Regions from separate parts of the Weissella sp. MSCH1 genome, predicted to be linked through region 1. Evidence: riboswitches for the same ligand, from Rfam matches in the RefSeq annotation. Region 1 holds a riboswitch; the other holds the start of a gene.

Region 1 (4,214 bases):
AACCCTTCACGTAGATTACCCATCATTTGATAAATAAGTGACTTGCCACCACCGGTTGGCAACATCGCCAATGTATTTTTACCAGCAGTTAACGCTTCCAAGACCTCTGCTTGACCAGGCTTGAAGCTGGTAAAACCAAACTTGTCAGTCAAGACGGCAGTCAATGCTTCCTTATCCACGAGCAGCCACCTCCATTTTGGTTAAGTAAATTTCATATAAACGGAATAAGAAGAACTCACGTGGATCATCTGAAGTCCGTACCGTTGTAAATTCCCAATCATCAATTGGACCAACTAATTTTTCTTCAAAATAACTCACAACATCTGGCGTTAAGTAGTTTTTATAAGGAAAATCACGGATTGGCAACCAAATAGCCGCCGTTAATAAATGTTCACGAATTGTCCCGACTTTCAATCGGCGACTCTTCACCATTTCGTCCATCGGACGTCCTGCGATTACACCGTTATATGACGCTTGCACGCTGTTTGGCAACAAAGGCCGGTGTGCAACTGCATCCCACAATAACTTTAAAGGTGTATTCGCACCACGTTGTAATTCCTCAGACCAAATCGCATACTGATCTAATTGCCAGAAATAAAAATCTTCATCCGTCCATGTTGCTGGGAAGCCAAGTTGTTCAAAATTGAGACCCGGTGTGTTGTGACCGACCCACGTAGCAACTAAACGATCGGCATCCTCTTGCGGCCGACGCTGTAAGAAACGCTGAATTGTTAAGGCCCACGTAGCAACCAGGCGTGGCGAATTCATATTTGCGTACCATTGCTTCACCGCCAGCATTGTGCGCGGATCGATTTGCAAAGGATAGTACTTCTTATTTTCGTATGCGACCTCAGAGACGACTTGGTTGGCTAGCCAAAAAGCTTGCATAAATGTCAGAACGTCATACTTAAGCAAAACAGCTAAGTGCTCGGGCACATAATGCGCGGTTTGGTATGCCATTTGCGCTTCCTGACCGGCTGCGGTCAACACGTACTGACCTTCTGTTACTTCGGACAGCAGACCCTCTGTTACCAACGTTGCAATGCGCTGATCAAAAACTACCTTGTCCAAGCGAGGCATCAAACCTGAGATTTGCAATAAATCATAACGCAGACCCCAATACTCCGTTGACACCGTTGCTTGACGCTTCAATAAACCAAAAATCACCCTGTGCCGGCGAGGTTCATCTGCCGAAAACAGGGTGATCAAGAAATCATTTGTCAACTGCTTGACCACCTCTCACTATTTTCTACTCAGTTTAAAGAAGAAATATCAGTCGTGCAAGCAATTTAGGATAAAGTGTCCGGCTATTGCGCGGGTTTTTACACACCAGCATGACCAGCCGTCATTGGAATTAATTTAATTGTGAATGCGTGTTCGTGATGACCCGTCGCAAAGCCACAAAGACCAGACCAGCCACCGCAGTTAGGATGATACCTTCAATCAAGTTAAACGGAATTACCATCCAAAGCAAATATGTTCCCAGACCAATCGTTGCCTTAATATCGAAATTAGCAAACATCGCGTACAACGGTACCGCATAAACATAATTCAAGATGACCATTGCCAACATCAATCCGACGGTTCCCAAGATTGATCCTGCGATAAAGCGTTTAACAGTCAACTCACGGTGTCCCACCATCAACATAATGACCGTCAATAAAACACCCATCGCGACAATATTCATTGGTAACCCAATGTAGTCATTCACACCCGAATTATTTAAAAGCACTTTCAATAGTGATCGTAAAATTAAAATTGCGTAACCGCTCTTTAAATCAAGCATGAGCGCACCAATCAGAACCGGTACAAACGAAAAATCAATCTTTAAAAAAGTTGCACCAGGTATTAATGGGAATTGTGGAAATACCATTAATACAAACGAAATGGCCGCCAATAAGGCGATAACCGTTAATCGACGCGTCTTGTTCATGAAACAAATCCTCCACCTGGCATACTAAAAGGCCGGCTTCTTCACGCCAGGGCGACGTAAAAAAACCGACCATTACCAGTCAATTTATAAGTTCTTCTGCATACCAGACTTTACTGTCGGTCATGGAATCGCACCATGTCAACCGCATTCGCGGGTCGCGGACTTACTGCGTTGCAGCTTACCGCCGGTCGGGAATTTCACCCTGCCCTGAAGATATTAAATTATTGGTGTAACCTTACCACGCATTAACCATCTAAGTCAACCTTATGACGGAGCTTGTCATATGTGTGCTTTTCATTATTCAACAAATCATAAATCCGCCGAATTTGCGGTGCAAACCACTTCAGTGTCAAATCTTGGGTACCTTGCAACGTTTGAATTTGTAGGCGTCCTCGAATTAAACCCGTATCTGGGTTAATCGTATTCACTTGATCCAAAGTCATTCGTAATGAATCCAAATGGAATGGTCGCCAATGTGCAAAATACAACGTTCCTGAATCACCAAGCGCAAAAGCATACCACTTATAGCGGCCGGTTGGCTCACCAGCATCCGTTAAGCCAGCCATCTTAGTTAAAAAGGCCACCACAACTGTTTCATCATCAGCCAACGAGCTCTCAATATTCTTGAAATGCTTACGTCCTAACCAGCCCATTGGCTTCCATAGCAATGGCCAGCCAGCAACCTTGTGGCTTTTTGCGAAATCATACATGCCTTCGCCGGTCTTCATAAAATTACGACCCGTTCTTGTATCCGGTGTTGCCATGGTTTATACCTCCGTTTTTCGTGCATATCAGCATTATTGATCAAACCGAAATGACCCGTTTGTTAATATTCTATCAGAATTTTACCATTACAAATCTTCCAAAGCTCTGACGTGAACGACTGCCCGTAAGAACAGCCAACCACCCGAAACAACCAAGACCATCCCGCCGGTGACTGGTGGCCAAATAAAAGCCAACCCAGTGCCGATTAATCCAATTGCAATCAAGCCAATTCGACTACGATTCACCCGTCGCATCCGCTTTTGTACAACTGGATTTGCCATGTGCTTCGACACAATGTGGCTCAAGTTGAACAACGCGCCCACCGATAAGACATAAACTAACCCATAAGTCACACTTGGCGCAACACTATTTGGAAATTCACCAAACCACGCAGTCGTTATCGGCACCAACGACATTGGTAACAGTGTCAATACATTAATCCAGAGCAACCCACTATCAACTTTCTTTAAATTGCTGATAATCAGATGGTGACTAACCCAAAAACTCGCAGTAATAATAAAGCTCACCAAATAAGCTAAAAAGGTGCTCATCCAGGCATCATTCATAATCGCCGTCCAATTACCATTCGATGGTATCTTTAAATCCAATACCATGATCGTAATGATAATTGCGAAAACCCCATCACTAAATGCTTCTAATCGTCCTTTTTCCATCATCCTCTACTCCTACAAAAAACGACGGCCAACGCCGTCTTTTTTAGCTTACCAACGCCCTGCAGACTTTCGGTATTGCTTGCCGGCCTTCAAGGCTTGCACTTCTTCATAACGTAGTGGTCGGTATTCACCAGGTGTCAACCCTGCCAAATCCAACATACCGTAACGTTCACGGGTCAACTTTAATACTTCGTGACCGACCGCCTTCATCATTTCCTTGACCTGGTGGTACTTACCCTCGTGAATCGTCAACTTGACAATTGCCGTGTGATTCTTGGTATTCGTCGACGTGATTTCAGCACGAGCTGGCGCAGCCTTAAACGTTGTATAACGACCATTTTGCTTTGTTCGCACCGTCACTCCATGACGTAATTGTTCAAGTTGTTCGTTCGTTGGAATGCCCTTCACCTTTGCCACATAGACCTTATCAATGCGGTAACTTGGGTGCATCAAGCGGTTCGCGAGCTCACCGTCATTTGTCAGCAACAAAACACCGGTCGTGTCATAATCTAAACGACCCACTGGATAGACACGCTCTGGTTCATCCACAATATCCATTACCGTTTGACGGCCCTTATCATCATTTGTCGTCGTAACGACCCCACGTGGCTTATTCAACAAGAAATAAACCAACTTTTCTCGTGAGTCGATTGGTTCACCACTTACTTCGATTTTATCTGATGGTTCTACCTTGGTACCTAACTCACGAACTGTCTTACCGTTCACTGTCACTTTACCGTCTAAAATTAATTGTTCAGACGCACGACGTGAGGCAACACCCGCTTGAGCCATTACTTTTTGCAATCGTTCTGCCATAGGTATTAATTATCTCTTTCTGCTGT
Region 2 (4,214 bases), on a different contig from region 1:
TCATTCAGTTGGCAAATGTGGTCGATGATTTGGACATTCCGGTAATGGCGTTTGGCTTGAAAAATGATTTTTCAAATCGGCTCTTTCCAGGGTCTGAAGCATTGTTGATTTTTGCTGATAAGTTGCAAGAAATGAAGACGTTGGATTCGTTTGGCACTAAGAAAGCGACGATGAATTTACGTATTCACGATGGTAAGCCAGTGTATGAAGGGGAGCAAATCGAGATTGGGGGCGATGAGGCTTATTTACCAGTTTCGCGCTATCACTATTTTCATCCAGATGAGCAAGCTTTGGCGGAACGGTTCGGTAAGTAGGGGGATATGATGAAACAGGGAATGACAACATACGTGGTTCGTGATCAATTAGGCACGCATTTTTACGAAACGAATACCATTAGTAATGCTGAAATGTTTGCGCGGGCGCATTCAAATAATGTGCACCGTATGAGCGTTGTTGAGCGCAAAGTTTACTGAGCTGATCAGCACTGTTCTGTTATTCAGGCCAAAATTAGCCGAAATGGCGCAGAAACTAGTATAATAATCACATTAAGTAAGTGATTAGGAGCAAAAGCATGTTAAAGAATCCGTGGCTCAAGATTATCTTGGCAATTGGTTTTGAAGATGGTTGGGTTGTGGGTATTAAACATGCGCACACCCCATTGATGTGGGTCGCAACGCTAATTGCATTGGGATTGTCAATGTTACTGTTTCTAACAGCTAGCGAACAACTCCCGGTTGGCACCGCCTATGCAGTTTTTGTCGGCCTTGGTACCGTGGCAACGGTGGTAACCGGGTGGGTCGTGTTTGGTGATGGTATGACAATTGCGGAATTAGTTTTCTTGGTCATTTTATTAGGCGGCATTATTGGTCTGAAATTATTGGCGGAGGAAAAGGCGTGATGGCATGGATATTTTTAGTCTTAGCAGGCTTGATGGAAGTGTCAGGTGTCATCATGATTAATGAGTGGCAGAAACGCCGCGCCTGGTGGGCCGCCGCTGGTATGGCGGTAGGCGGGGCACTTAGCATTGGCTTACTCACGCTGGCCTTGCGTGATATTTCGATGGGTACCGGATATGCAATCTGGACCGGAATTGGGGCCGCTGGTGGGACAATTGCCGGCATGTTGCTGTACAACGAGTCCCGTGATTGGAAGCGCATTCTGTTTATTAGTATGATTATTATCGGAGCTGTTGGCTTGAAGTTAACGACGGGTCGCGGTTAACTAATTTAAAAAATAACGAATAACGTTGAAGTACCGGTATGACTGCTTTTTAGGGGGTCGTGCCGGTACTTTTTGTTAGGTGCGTCAAAAAATAAGGGTTTACAAATTATTCATGAGAACTGTATGATGGCTGTGTTAAATAAATAATCAATAAATCTTCGGGGCAGGGTGAAATTCCCGACCGACGGTGATGGCGTATGCCTCAGTCCGTGACCCGGGTTGCGATTAAGCAATCCGGTTGATGCAGTGTGAATCTGCAACCGACAGTAAAGTCTGGATGGGAGAAGATATCAAAATTTATCGCGTTAGTGGCTTATTTTTTTGGCCCCTTTACGCAGTTTTTTCGATACCCAAAACGAGGTGTCAGACCGATCAAGGCTTGATCGGACCTGGCAACAGCCCCAAGTTTGCTGATATAGCAGACTTGGGGCTTTTTTACTACCCGGAGTAGTTAGGGGAAACATGGATGATTTAACAATGATGCAGTTAGCGTATCAAGCCGCGCAACAGGCTGATCCGGCCGCAACATGGGAAAACCCGCGGGTTGGGGCGGTTATTGTGAAAGATGGCGCCGTTATCGCGACAGGGTACCATCACCAATTTGGTCATCAGCATGCGGAGGTCGCGGCGATGAATCAGGTGGAACATCAGGCGGATCTGGTTGGGGCCACGATGTATGTCACGCTAGAACCGTGTACGCACGTCGGTAAGGTCGGTGCTTGTGCAGATGCACTCGTGGCGGCGAAGATTGGGCGGATTGTAATTGGGCAAGGCGATCCTAATCCGCACGTCAGTGGCCGGGGTATTGCCAAATTACAGCAGGCTGGTATCGCAGTCACGCTGTTGAACCAGCAAGGTAGTGCGGTGCTAAACCCGGCCTTTCATCATTTTTTTGAAACGCAACGGCCCTATGTCACGTTGAAGTTGGCACAAAGTATTGATGGGTTTATTGCTGCCAAACGGGGACAAGCCACTAAATTAACTGATGACCAAGCGGATGTGGCGATTCATCAGCAACGTGCCCAAATGAGTGCCATTATGGTTGGCAGCGAGACGGCCTTAACTGATGCACCACAACTGACCGTGCGCCATGTCCCAATCACACACCAACAACCGTGGCGCGTGATTGTCGATCGGCGGGGGCGCTTGCAACATCACCCGGCCTTTTTTGATGAGCGAACGTTGATTTATACGACAAACACCACGTTTGCCCAGCGGGTGCCACAAGCGGTGCATTTCGATGGTGAACTAGACACGTTGTTGGATGATTTGGGACAACGTGGCATCCAATCATTACTGGTTGAAGGTGGCGGAGCGCTAGTGCGTGCCTTTCTAGCGACTAATCTCTGGCAACGTTTTGATATTTACCAAACGGACGCTGTGTTAGGAACTGGCATTAAAGGTGTGGTGGGCAATCAAGGCCCCGTTGCAACACAGACACGTGTTGGTAATGCGCTACATCAAGTCATTTACAGGGAGGCGAAGTAATGTTTACAGGAATTGTATCTGAAGTTGGGCAAGTGGTCGCCTTGACTAAGCGAAATGAAAAAGAACGCCGTTTAGCGATTAAAACAGCCTCTGCTTATTTTGCAGACGCAAAACTAGGCGACAGTATCATGGTGGACGGCGTTTGTTTGACGATTACGACATATAACGATCACGAGGCTACTTTTGATGTCATGGTGCCAACGATGGCTGTTACCCGGATGCAAGACTATCAGGTTGGTGAAGTCGTTAACTTAGAGCAAGCCGTACGGGCAGGTGATCGGTTTGATGGTCATTTTGTGTTAGGGCATGTTAATGGGACTGGCACGATTACAACCATGTCACAAACTGACGAAACAGTCTATTTAACGATTACTCCGGCAGACCAGGGGCTGATGCACCAAATTGTTACGAAAGGGTCAATTGCGGTCAATGGTGTGAGCTTGACGGTCGTGACGGCTAGTGCGACGGCATTTGTGATTGCGTTAATTCCGCATACCTTAACGCATACGATGTTGCGTACTGTTCAAACTGGTGACGTCGTTAATTTGGAAACTGATGTGTTAGCGAAGTATTTGACGAAGGAGTAAACAAAATGAATCAAGAAATCCGACAGCGTGTCGAGCGCGCAATTACGGCGCTTAAACAAGGTCAATTGATTATTTTATCGGACGATGCCCAGCGTGAGCATGAGGGCGATTTAGTGGGGTTAGCCTCATTTGCAACAACTGAAAACGTTAACCAGGCGTTACGCGTTGGACGTGGCGTGTTGTGCGCACCGATGTCTGCCGAACGAGCGGCACAATTACAACTCCCTCAAATGGTCGCAACTAATACGGAAAAATTTGGGACGCAGTTCACGGTGAGCGTTGACCACAAAGGGACGACAACGGGTGTATCTGCAGTCGATCGGGCGCAGACGCTGCGGGAATTAGCAAATCTGTCAGCGCAATCAACAGATTTTGAACGCCCAGGCCACATTTTTCCGTTAGTTGCCGTTTCCGATGGCGTGTTAGCACGAGCTGGTCACACGGAAGCGGCCGTTGATTTGGCTAAGTTGGCAGGGGTACCACCTGTCGCCTTTATTATAGAAATTCTAGACGCAGATGGTCGGATGGCACGTGAAACGGCGTTGGCTGATGTGGCATCATCGGAAGAACTAGTGACATTGACGATTGCGGAATTGATTGCGTACCGCCAAGCGTTAGTGGAACGACCAAATCGGATGGGGCCAACGATTAAGCTGCCAAGCGCGTACGGCGAATTTCGTGTAACGGATTATACAGTGGCTGACCGTGAACCAGATTTGTTAATTCAAAGTACTGTGACGACAGATGAAGTGCCGTTAGTTAGATTGCACTCTGAATGTCTAACCGGTGAGGTGTTGGGGTCATACCGATGTGAATGTGGGCCACAACTACACGAAGCGCTCCGCCAGATTGATCAGCAGGGTGGCGCCGTTGTTTACCTGCGCCAAGAAGGGCGTGGTATTGGACTCGCTGAAAAGT

The links. A riboswitch is a leader RNA that binds a small molecule or an ion and turns the genes downstream of it on or off. The one in region 1 is predicted to bind FMN.
Region 2: it holds a riboswitch for FMN, as region 1 does, so the genes downstream of both, ribD (bifunctional diaminohydroxyphosphoribosylaminopyrimidine deaminase/5-amino-6-(5-phosphoribosylamino)uracil reductase RibD) here and ACJ28U_RS09945 (ECF transporter S component) in region 1, are expected to answer to the same signal.

The regions. Positions count from the first base shown of each region.
Region 1 is NZ_JBJMBA010000045.1:78,413-82,626, forward strand. It holds gene ACJ28U_RS09935 (RecQ family ATP-dependent DNA helicase) at 1-179, opposite strand, end outside; gene ACJ28U_RS09940 (hypothetical protein) at 172-1,224, opposite strand; gene ACJ28U_RS09945 (ECF transporter S component) at 1,355-1,933, opposite strand; FMN riboswitch at 2,021-2,152, opposite strand; gene ACJ28U_RS09950 (hypothetical protein) at 2,179-2,697, opposite strand; gene ACJ28U_RS09955 (TMEM175 family protein) at 2,785-3,375, opposite strand; gene ACJ28U_RS09960 (pseudouridine synthase) at 3,421-4,188, opposite strand; gene scpB (SMC-Scp complex subunit ScpB) at 4,194-4,214, opposite strand, start outside.
Region 2 is NZ_JBJMBA010000032.1:90,916-95,129, forward strand. It holds gene ACJ28U_RS03465 (thymidine kinase) at 1-314, shown strand, start outside; gene ACJ28U_RS03470 (hypothetical protein) at 321-473, shown strand; gene ACJ28U_RS03475 (multidrug efflux SMR transporter) at 572-898, shown strand; gene ACJ28U_RS03480 (DMT family transporter) at 898-1,221, shown strand; FMN riboswitch at 1,372-1,514, shown strand; gene ribD (bifunctional diaminohydroxyphosphoribosylaminopyrimidine deaminase/5-amino-6-(5-phosphoribosylamino)uracil reductase RibD) at 1,684-2,709, shown strand; gene ACJ28U_RS03490 (riboflavin synthase) at 2,709-3,296, shown strand; gene ribA (GTP cyclohydrolase II) at 3,302-4,214, shown strand, end outside.